2 regions of the Mesorhizobium sp. C268A genome follow, and region 1 is predicted to be linked to the other one. Evidence: riboswitches for the same ligand, from Rfam matches in the RefSeq annotation. Region 1 holds a riboswitch; the other holds the start of a gene.
What was found. Region 1 has a riboswitch for S-adenosylmethionine ahead of NKL06_RS12645 (O-succinylhomoserine sulfhydrylase). Riboswitches for the same ligand answer to the same signal wherever they lie in the genome.
Positions count from the first base shown of each region.

Region 1 (5,172 bases):
CCCCTTGCGCGCCGTTCTCTTGCCGGCCACCGAAAGGCAGCCAAGCATGGTGAGGCAGCGCAGGCAAGTATTTTGCCTGACGGTGATCGAAGGTTCAGCCGGCGGGGCGGAAATGCTTGGAGAGCTTGAGGCCTTGCGCCTGGTAATTCGAGCCGAGATCGGTGCCGTAAAGCGCCTGCGGCCGCTTCAGCATGTGTTCGTAGACCAGCCGGCCGACGATCTGGCCGTGGTCGAGGATGAACGGCACTTCGTGGCTGCGCACTTCGAGCACCGCCCGGCTGCCGGTGCCGCCTGAGGCCGAATGGCCGAAGCCCGGATCGAAGAAGCCGGCATAGTGAACACGGAATTCGCCAACCAGCGGATCGAAGGGCGTCATCTCGGCGGCGTAGAGCGGCGGCACGTGCACGGCTTCGCGGCTGACCAGGATGTAGAACTCGTCCGGGTCGAGCACCAGTTCGCCGGCGCCGCTCTTATAGAGCGGCTCCCAGAAATCGACGGCATCCTGGGCGGCGCGCTTGTCGACATCGACCAAGCCGGTGTGATGCTTGCCGCGATAGCCGACCAGGCCGTTCTGGTCGCCGTCAAGATCGATCGACAGCGCAATGCCGCCGCCGGAAATGTTGGGCGGCTCGGTCGCCACCAGCATCTCGGCGCGGTGCAATTCGTTCAGTTCTGCCTCCGACAACAGCGCGTTGCCGGTGCGAAAGCGGATCTGCGACAGCCTCGATCCGGCGCGTACGACGATCGGGAAGGTGCGTGGACTGACTTCGAGATAAAGCGGCCCGTGATAGCCGGGGGCGATCTTGTCGAACTCATGGCCGCGATCGGTCATCACCCGGGTGAAGATGTCGAGCCGGCCGGTCGAGCTCTTCGGGTTGGCCGAGGCCGACACGTTTGCGGGCAGCGCCAGGCTTTCGAGCAGCGGCACGATGTAGACGCAGCCGGTTTCCAGCACCGCGCCCTCGGCGAGACTGAACTCATGCAATTTCAGCCGGTGAAGCTTGTCGGCCACCAGATGATCGGGACCCGGCAGGAAGGAGGCGCGCACGCGAAAAGCCTTGTTGCCGAGCCTCAGATCGAGGCTCGCCGGCTGCACCTGGTCGACATCGAGCGCGCGCGGCGACTCCAGCGCGCCGGACTGAAACAGCGCGGAAATGTCCTGATCGGGAAGAATGCCTGTCTGCCGCAAAAGGCTGGCTCCGCTCCAAGGTCGGTCTCTTTGTGGCAGGTTCTTGCCGCAAAACCGCTGGATATTATTGCGGAACCTGCCTGGTACAAACCTCTTAATGAAGCCGGCAATTGACGCAAGCGCAGGTGAGGTCTAAAGGGTCGTTATCCCGTGGTGATTTGGCCGGTCGGCTTGCAGCCACGTTAAACAAGTCGCTAAAGGACCGTCGGGCCGCAAGGCCATATGGACCGGTTGCGACTTTCGCGGCCGGTTTTTTTGTGTCTGGAACAAAAGCGATGAGCACCAAGAAGCGTAACTGGAAGCCTCAGACCGCACTCGTGCACGGGGGAACACTGCGTTCACAGTTCGGCGAGACGTCGGAAGCGATGTATCTCACCCAGGGCTATGTCTATGAAACGGCGCAGGCCGCGGAAGCCCGTTTCAAGGGCGAGGAGCCGGGCTTCATCTATTCGCGCTACGCCAACCCTACCGTCGACATGTTCGAAAAGCGCATGTGCGCGCTGGAGGGTGCCGAAGATGCGCGCGCCACGGCGTCCGGCATGGCGGCGGTGACGGCAGCGCTCCTGTGCAGCGCCAAGGCCGGCGACCATATCGTTGCGGCGCGCGCGCTGTTCGGCTCCTGCCGCTGGGTGGTGGAGACGCTGGCGCCGAAATACGGCATCGAGGCAACGCTGGTCGACGGCACCGACATCGCCAACTGGGAAAAGGCGGTGCGGCCGAACACGAAACTGTTCTTCCTGGAAAGCCCGACCAATCCGACGCTGGAAGTGGTCGACATCGCAGCGGTGGCGGCGCTCGCCACCTCGATCGGCGCCAGGCTGATCGTCGACAATGTCTTTGCCACGCCCTTGCAGCAGAAGCCCTTGCAGCTCGGCGCCCATATCGTCGTCTACTCCGCGACCAAGCACATTGACGGCCAGGGACGCTGTCTCGGCGGCATCATCCTGTCGGACAAGAAATGGATCGACGAGAATTTGCACGACTATTTCCGCCACACCGGCCCGAGCCTGTCGCCGTTCAACGCCTGGACGCTGCTCAAGGGCCTGGAGACGCTGCCGGTTCGGGTGCGCCAGCAGACGGAAAGCGCGGCCAAGATCGCGGATTTCCTGGCAGGACGGCCGGAAATCGCCCGCGTCATCTATCCCGGCCGCGCCGACCACCCGCAGGCCGACATCGTCAAGAAGCAGATGACGGGCGGATCGACGCTGATCTGCCTCGACGTCAAGGGCGGCAAGCAGGCGGCCTTCGCCTTGCAGAACGCGCTCGACGTCGTGCTGATCTCCAACAATCTCGGCGACGCCAAGAGTCTGATCACCCATCCGGCGACCACCACGCACAAGAACCTCAGCGACGAAGCTCGCGCCGAGCTTGGCATCGGGCCGGGAACGCTCAGGCTGTCGGTCGGTCTTGAGGATACGGACGATCTGCTGGAGGACGTTGCGCAGGCGCTGAAGGCAGCCGGATAGGCCGCGAGGCGTCACGCTCCCGACGAAACCTCTTCCAGTTCGGCCGTCTTGGTGCCGATGGTCATGGTGTTGCCGCGCCAGTCGACGGCGCCGCTCAGCCAGCCGCGCGCCCAGATGGCGGGAAGCATCATGTCGCGGACCATCATCGCCGGGACCATGCGCAGCGACAGATGCCAGCCCTTGGCCGCGGCCAGCGCGCATTCGGGAATGTAGGCCGCCGTCAGCACGGCCATCACCGTGGCCGGCAGGCTGATGCCGGCACTTGCGGCCGCCACCAGCGCCAACGCCAACGGCACGGCGACGCCGGTCAGGATCTCGGGTGCGAAAAACAGTGGGAAGGTGACGCGGCGCAACCGCGCCCAGCGCGCCTGGCGCGACCAGATGTCGGCAAGTCGGCGCTGCCCCAGTGGTTGCTCGAAAGGCGAGGCAACGAGATTGACGTGCAGGCCCAGTCCGTTGACCAGCTTGGTTGCAGCAGCATCCTCGGCGATCTCGGCGGCCAGCGCGCGGATACCGCCATTGGTATCGAGCATCGGCTTGTTCCACAGCATGCTCTTGCCCTGGGCAAAGCCGAGACCGAGCGCCTCGCCGGCATATTGCCAGCGCGCCTGCAGCGTGTTGAGGAACGCGCATTCGACCTCGGCCCAAAAGCCATCCGGCCGAGAGCCGATCGGCGTCGAGCAGATAAGCCCGGTATTGGTCCGCCAGGCCGCCATCAGGTGCTGGACGTAATCCCTTGGCATCAGCACGTTGGAATCCGCCAGAATAACCCAATGATAGCGCGCCGCTTCCCAGCCCTTGACGCAGTTGTTGAGCTTCGGGTTGCTGCTGACGCGGTCGTCGCCGATCAGCAGCCGGGCCGGCACGTTGGGAAACAGGACGATCGCCCTGTTTATCAGTTTGACGACGGGATCGTCGGCGTGAGCGACGCAGAAGATCAGTTCGTAGCGCGGCCAGTCGAGCGAGAAGGCTCGCTGCAGCGTCTCTTGTGTGAACGGCTCCACGCCGCGCGACGGCACGACGATCGAGACCGGTGGCTGCTCGCCGGACGGCGGAGGGATAAGGCGACGCGCTTGCAGTTTCGACGAAGCAAGCAGGATGCTGGCGAGATTGGAAAGAAGCAAAGCGGAGGAAGCGAAGGCGGCTGTGAGAGCTGGTTCCATCGAGATCTGGTCACTCCGGAAAGGCCGCTCGCGGCTGCTTTGTCAGTCGACAGATGGGCCTTGAGTCGCCGGCAAGGTTTGCGCACACCAACATTGTCATGTGTCACTTAAATGACATTGTTTGTCGGCACTGCGCTTTGAGGCTGGCAGGACATGCCGCTCTGCGCGTATCAAACCGCATGGCGCGACAAATGTTCCCTGCTGCGCAACCGGAGCAGCCCATGTACCGCGCCGTCACGCGCAACATCGAAGTGCAGGTCAGACCGTTCTACCTGGAGGACCGCTCGGACCCGGCGGAGAACCGTTATGTCTGGGGCTACCAGGTGACGATCGACAACCAGTCGGACGATTTCGTGCAGCTTATGGCGCGTTACTGGCACATCACCGACGGCAGCGGCCGGGTCGAGGAAGTGCGCGGCGCCGGCGTGGTCGGCGACCAGCCTGAGCTCAATCCCGGCGACAGCTATCAATACACGTCAGGCTGCCCGCTCTCGACGCCCTCCGGTTTCATGGTCGGCCACTACACCATGCGCAACAAAAAGGGCGAGACGTTCGACGTCGCTATTCCCGCGTTTTCGCTGGATCTGCCGGGGACCCGACGGACGGTGAATTAGGGGTTTTCTCCCCGTCACTATACGGGGAGAAGGAAGAGATGCTACTGAGTTGCAAACTCCGCCGGGTCGAAGTCGTACTGCTTCGAGCAGAACTCGCAGGCGACGTGGATGCCGCCATCTTCGGTGCTGTCCTTGATCTCCTGCGCGGAAAACCCCTCGAGGATGCCGCGTATCTTGTCCCTTGAGCAGGAACATTGGTCGGCGACCGGCACGCCGCCGAAGACGCGCACGCCATGTTCGTGGAACAGCCTGTAGAGCAGCCGCTCGGCGCCGATGGTCGGGTCGATCAGCTCGGTCGGCTCGATGGTGCCGAGCAGCGCCACCAGCTCGCGCCACGAATTGTCGGCCGGCTCCTGCGTCACGTCACGCGGATCGCCGTCGCCGCCCGAAATGTCGGGCACGCGCATGCGCTCGGGTGACTGCGGCAGGAACTGCGCCAGGATGCCGCCGGCGCGCCACTGCTCACGAGCGCCGCCGGGACCTGGCGTCAGCAGCTTGGCCACCGACAGCCTGAGGTCGGTCGGGATCTGCTCCGACTGGCGGAAATAGGTGCGCGCGGCGTCTTCCAGCGTCTCGCCGTCGAGTTGGACGATGCCCTGATAGCGCTGCGTGTGCGCGCCCTGGTCGATGGTCAGCGCCAAAACGCCGCTGCCCAGCAGCGTCTGCTGCGAGGTCTGGCCTGCGGCCACCAGGGCCTCCAGCCGGTCGGCATCGAAGCGCGCATAGGCGCGCAATGCCGA
Region 1 covers NZ_JAMYVX010000001.1:2,605,040-2,610,211, forward strand. The annotation lists gene NKL06_RS12640 (2'-deoxycytidine 5'-triphosphate deaminase) at 95-1,189, opposite strand; SAM riboswitch at 1,330-1,407, shown strand; gene NKL06_RS12645 (O-succinylhomoserine sulfhydrylase) at 1,465-2,655, shown strand; gene NKL06_RS12650 (ceramide glucosyltransferase) at 2,667-3,818, opposite strand; gene apaG (Co2+/Mg2+ efflux facilitator ApaG/CorD) at 4,040-4,432, shown strand; gene NKL06_RS12660 (Hsp33 family molecular chaperone) at 4,474-5,172, opposite strand, start outside.

Region 2 (5,172 bases), 1.5 Mb from region 1:
GCTGGCCGAAGAAATTCCAGAACCACCATGGCATCGACAGGCCGATCTTCTGGCCGTTGCCGTCGAGCGCGGTGGCTTTCTCGACCGAGGCGCCGAGTTCCTCGACCAGATTGACGAAGTCGCGGATGGTGCAGAAATGGATGTTGGGCGTGTCGTACCAGGAATAGGGCAGGTCCGCGGTCACCGGCATCCGGCCCTTGACGAACAGCGACAGCCGCACCCGCCAGTGGCCGAAATTGGGGAAGGAGACGATGGCGCGGTTGCCGATTCGCAGCAGCTCGTCGAGCACCAGCTTCGGGTTGCGGGTCGCCTGCAGCGTCTGAGACAGGACGACGAAGTCAAAACCCTTGTCCGGATAGAATTCGAGGTCGGTATCGGCATCGCCCTGGATGACCGAGAGACCGCGCGCCACGCATTCATTGACGCCGCGCTGTGACAGCTCCAGCCCGCGGCCGTCGACCTGCTTGGTCTCCTGCAGGAGTTCGAGCAGCAGGCCGTCGCCGGAGCCGACATCGAGCACCCGCGACTGCGGCGGTATCAGGTTGGCCACGACTTCGAGGTCGACGCGCTGGCTGCCATTGACGCTCATGAGGCGAGCCCCCTTGCGCGGGCCGCCGAGCCGATGAAGCCCTTGATGGCGGCAAACAGTTCGGGTTCATCGAGCAGGAAGGCATCATGGCCGCGGTCGGTGTCGATCTCGACGAAGGAGACGGAGGCGCCGGCGGCGTTGAGCGCATGCACGATCGAGCGGCTCTCCTCGGTCGGGAACAGCCAGTCCGAGGTGAAGGACACCAGGCAGAAGCGGGTCTTGGTCCCGGCAAAGGCATCTGCCAACCGGCCGCCATGGTCGGCGGCGAGGTCGAAATAATCCATCGAACGGGTCATGTAGAGGTAGGAGTTGGCGTCGAAGCGGTCGACGAATGTCATGCCCTGGTGGCGCAGATAGCTTTCGATCTGGAAATCTGCGTCGAAACCGAAGGTCAGCGCTTCGCGGTCCTGCAGATTGCGGCCGAATTTCCGATGCAGGGCGGCTTCCGACAGATAGGTGATGTGGGCGGCCATGCGCGCCACGGCGAGCCCCTTTTCCGGGCGCTTGCCGTGCTCGAAATATTTGCCGCCATGCCAGTCCGGATCAGCCATGACAGCCTGGCGGCCGACCTCGTGGAAGGCGATGTTCTGCGAGGAATGGCGTGCGCCTGTGGCGATCGGCAGGGCCGAGAAGACGCGCTCGGAATAGCATGACGCCCATTCGAGCACCTGCATGCCGCCCATCGAGCCGCCGAGCACGCAAAACAGCTTTTCGATGCCGAAATGGTCGACCAGCATCAGTTGCGCCCGCACCATGTCGCGGATGGTGATGATTGGCAGGTCGAGGCCGTAGGGCTTGCCGGTGGCGGGATTGGTCGAGGCCGGACCGGTGGAGCCGAGGCAGCCGCCGATGACGTTGGAGCAAATGACGAAGAAGCGGTTGGTGTCGATGATCTTGCCGGGACCGATCAGCACTTCCCACCAGCCGGGCTTGCCGGTCACCGGATTGGTGCTGGCGACATGCTGGTCGCCGGTCAGCGCGTGGCAGACCAGGATGGCGTTGGTGCGGGCATCGTTGAGGGCGCCATATGTCTGGTAGGCGATCTGGAACGGCGACAAAAGCGTGCCGGCGTCGAGCTTCAGCGGCTTGTCAGGGCCAAAACGCAACACCGGGCTCGACGGGCTGTCGGCCTCGTTGTTGGTTTTTGTAGCGCGGAGCGCGGCCATGTGACTCTCCTTGCCCGCCGTCAGGCAATAAAAAAACCGGCAATGCGATCGCAAAGCCGGTTACGTCACGCAAACGGCCCTTTAGCGAGTTGTTTAACGTGGCTGCAAGCCGACCGGCCAAATCACCACGGAACTGTTGCGTTCTTCTAGAACTCGTGCGGCCCGGCGTCAACGGCCAGCTATTGCCCGCCTCTCGACATTCGCGGCTACGGCTTGTATTTCCGCTGCGGCCTCCGGACGGAGGCATTCTCGATGGATTTGCGACATGGACAAGACAGCGGACAAGGCACGGCCGACGCCCCGCGCGGGCATTATGGACATCGACGCCTATGTGCCGGGCAAGAGCACGGCACCGGCCGGCGTCGCCAAGGTACATAAATTGTCGTCGAACGAGAACCCGCTCGGCCCGTCGCCGAAGGCGATCGAGGCCGCGCGCGAAGTGGCTGGCAAGCTCGATGTCTATCCCGACGGCACCGCCCGCCGGCTGCGCGAGGCGATCGCCGAGGTGCATGGCCTCAACCCGGCAAACATCATCTGCTCCAACGGTTCCGACGAGATACTTGGCCTGCTGGCGCAGACCTATCTTGCGCCAGGCGATGAGGCGATTTTTACCGAACATGCCTTCATGGTCTACAAGATCTACATTCAGTCGGCGGGGGCCAAGCCGGTTGCTGTGAAGGAAACCCAGGAGCGCGCCGATGTCGACGCGATCCTGGCCGCGGTGACGCCGCGGACCAAAATCATCTTCCTCGCCAATCCCAACAATCCGACCGGAACCTATCTGCCGTTCCAGGAGGTCCGCCGCCTGCATTCCGCTCTCCCGGGCAACGTGCTTCTGGTGCTCGACGCGGCCTATGCCGAATATGTCAGGCGCAATGACTATGAGGCCGGCATCGAGCTGGCGGGCAGCGCACAGAATGTGGTCATGACCCGCACCTTCTCCAAGCTCGGCCTTGGCGGCGCGCGCATCGGCTGGATGTATGGCCCACTGCACATCGTCGATGCCATCAACCGCATCCGCGGCCCTTTCAACGTTAACGCAACAGCGATCGAGGCCGGCATTGCCGCCATCCGCGACCGCGCCCATGTCGAGCGCAGTTCGTTGCACAACGAGACCTGGCTTACCTGGCTGAATGAAGAACTGACGAAGCTTGGGCTGCGCGTGACGCCCAGCGTCGGCAATTTCGTCCTCATCCACTTTCCCGACGACAAGAGGCATTCGGCTGAGGCGGCGGACGATTACCTCACCCAGCGCGGCTATATATTGCGGCGCGTTACCGGCTATGGCTTTCCCGATGCGCTGCGCATGAGCGTCGGCACCGAAGAAGCAAATCGCGGCGTCATCGATGCCCTCACGACATTCCTGAAAAGCTGAAACAATGACAGCACCGATGTTTGAAAAGATCGCGCTGGTCGGCATCGGCCTGATCGGCTCGTCGCTGGCCCGCATCATCCGCCGCGAGGGCCTGGCCCGCCATGTCGCCATCGCGACGCGCAGCCCGACCACGCTGGCACGGGCGAAGGAGCTCGGTCTTGGCGAGAGCTACACCACCGACGCCAGGGAAGCGGTCCGCGACGCCGACCTGATCATCGTCTCGGTGCCGGTGGGATCGTCGGGCGAGGTGGCGCAAGAGATCGCAGCGGCGCTGAAAAAAGGCGCCATCCTCACCGATGTCGGTTCGACCAAGGCCTCCGTCATTGCGCAAATGCAGCCCTATGTGCCGGAAGGCGTGCATTTTATTCCGGGGCACCCGCTGGCAGGTACGGAGAAATCGGGCCCGGATGCGGGTTTCGCCGAGCTGTTCGAAAACCGCTGGTGCATCTTCACGCCGCTGCCGGGAACCGATCCGGCCGCGCTGGAAAAGCTGTCGGAATTCTGGCGGCGCTGCGGCTCCAACATCGACACGATGGACCCGCAGCATCATGACATGACGCTGGCCATCGTTTCGCATCTTCCGCACATCATTGCCTACAACATCGTCGGCACGGCCGACGATCTGGAATCGGTGACCAAGTCGGAAGTGATCAAATATTCGGCTTCCGGTTTCCGCGACTTCACCCGTCTGGCCGCCTCCGACCCGACCATGTGGCGCGACGTATGCCTGCACAACAAGGATGCCATCCTGGAAATGCTGGCGCGCTTTTCGGAGGACCTCGCCTCGCTGCAGCGGGCGATCCGCTGGGGCGACGGCGACAAGCTGTTCGACCTGTTCACCCGCACCCGGGCCGTTCGCCGTTCGATCATCGAGGCCGGCCAGGATATCGACGTGCCGGATTTCGGCCGGCAGGCGGTCGAGCACCCGGTGAAAAGTTAAATCTGTTTCAGACGGGCCAGGTCGCCGCGACCATGGCCATTGCCTCGTCCCTGTTTGGCGCCCCCAGCCGGCCGCCGAAGCGCTGGCATTTGAGCGCGGCCGCCGCGCTGGCAAAGCGCAACGCCTGCTCGATCGGCATGGTTTCCGCCAACGCGACAGCAAAGGCGCCGTGGAAGACGTCGCCGGCGGCAAGCGTGTCAACCGCCTTGATCTTCGGCGCCGCGATGTGGCGCACGCATCCGGCGGACCGGTCATGCCACCAGCTTCCCGCGGCGCCGCCGGTCACCGCCACGAAGGCATCGGTGCGGCTGGCGAGGTCGGCACAGGCGGTTCCGGGGTCCAGCGCATGGCCGCAGACGATGCGTGCCGCCGTCTCCGAAGCGACGATGTGCGATGCCAGCGGCAGCAGGCGCTCCAGCACCTCAACCGGCGCCGTGTCGGCGTCGAGGATGGCGGGACGGCCGGCGTTGCGCGCGGCGGTCAAGGCAAGAGCGGCGGCGCCCGGCCAGCGCACATCGACCAGCACGGCATCGAAGCCGGAAAGATCGGCGACAGGCACCGCCTCGGGGTCGGCCTGCGCCTTTGGGTCGTAGAAGGGCACGATGATGCGCTCGCCATGAGCGTCGACCAGGATCGCGGCCAGCGCCGAGCGGGCGCCTTCGACGCGGCGGACAAAGCCGCAATCGACGCCCTCGGCCTCGATGCCGGCCAGCAATTGGTCGCCGACGGCATCGTCACCTGCACTTGCCCACAGGAACACCTCGGCGCCGAGACGGCGGGCGGCGCAGGCAGCACTTGTCGCCATGCCCGAGGCGATCTGGATGCCGTCCGAGGCGATGAACTTGCCCTGATGCGTGGGCAGGGTTTCGACGCGCAGGATGGTATCCAGCGTCAGCGCGCCAACGCTCAGCAGTTTCACCGGTCGGTTCATGCGTCGGCTTGCTCGAACATGATCTCTCCCCAAAAGCCATTCCCGCTCTTTGCGATCATGCTCTATCTCTTTGTTTTAACGCAATTCCGGACGGAAAACCGCGCACACTTTTCCTGGAATTGCTCTAATCGAGCGGCTTGATCTTGCCCAGCGGAATGAAGCCGAGCGAGA
Region 2 covers NZ_JAMYVX010000001.1:4,143,382-4,148,553, forward strand. The annotation lists gene metW (methionine biosynthesis protein MetW) at 1-589, opposite strand, end outside; gene metX (homoserine O-acetyltransferase MetX) at 586-1,755, opposite strand; SAM riboswitch at 1,817-1,894, opposite strand; gene hisC (histidinol-phosphate transaminase) at 2,021-3,130, shown strand; gene NKL06_RS20250 (prephenate/arogenate dehydrogenase family protein) at 3,135-4,070, shown strand; gene NKL06_RS20255 (sugar kinase) at 4,078-5,001, opposite strand; gene NKL06_RS20260 (DUF2125 domain-containing protein) at 5,126-5,172, opposite strand, start outside.
Region 2: it holds a riboswitch for S-adenosylmethionine, as region 1 does, so the genes downstream of both, metX (homoserine O-acetyltransferase MetX) here and NKL06_RS12645 (O-succinylhomoserine sulfhydrylase) in region 1, are expected to answer to the same signal.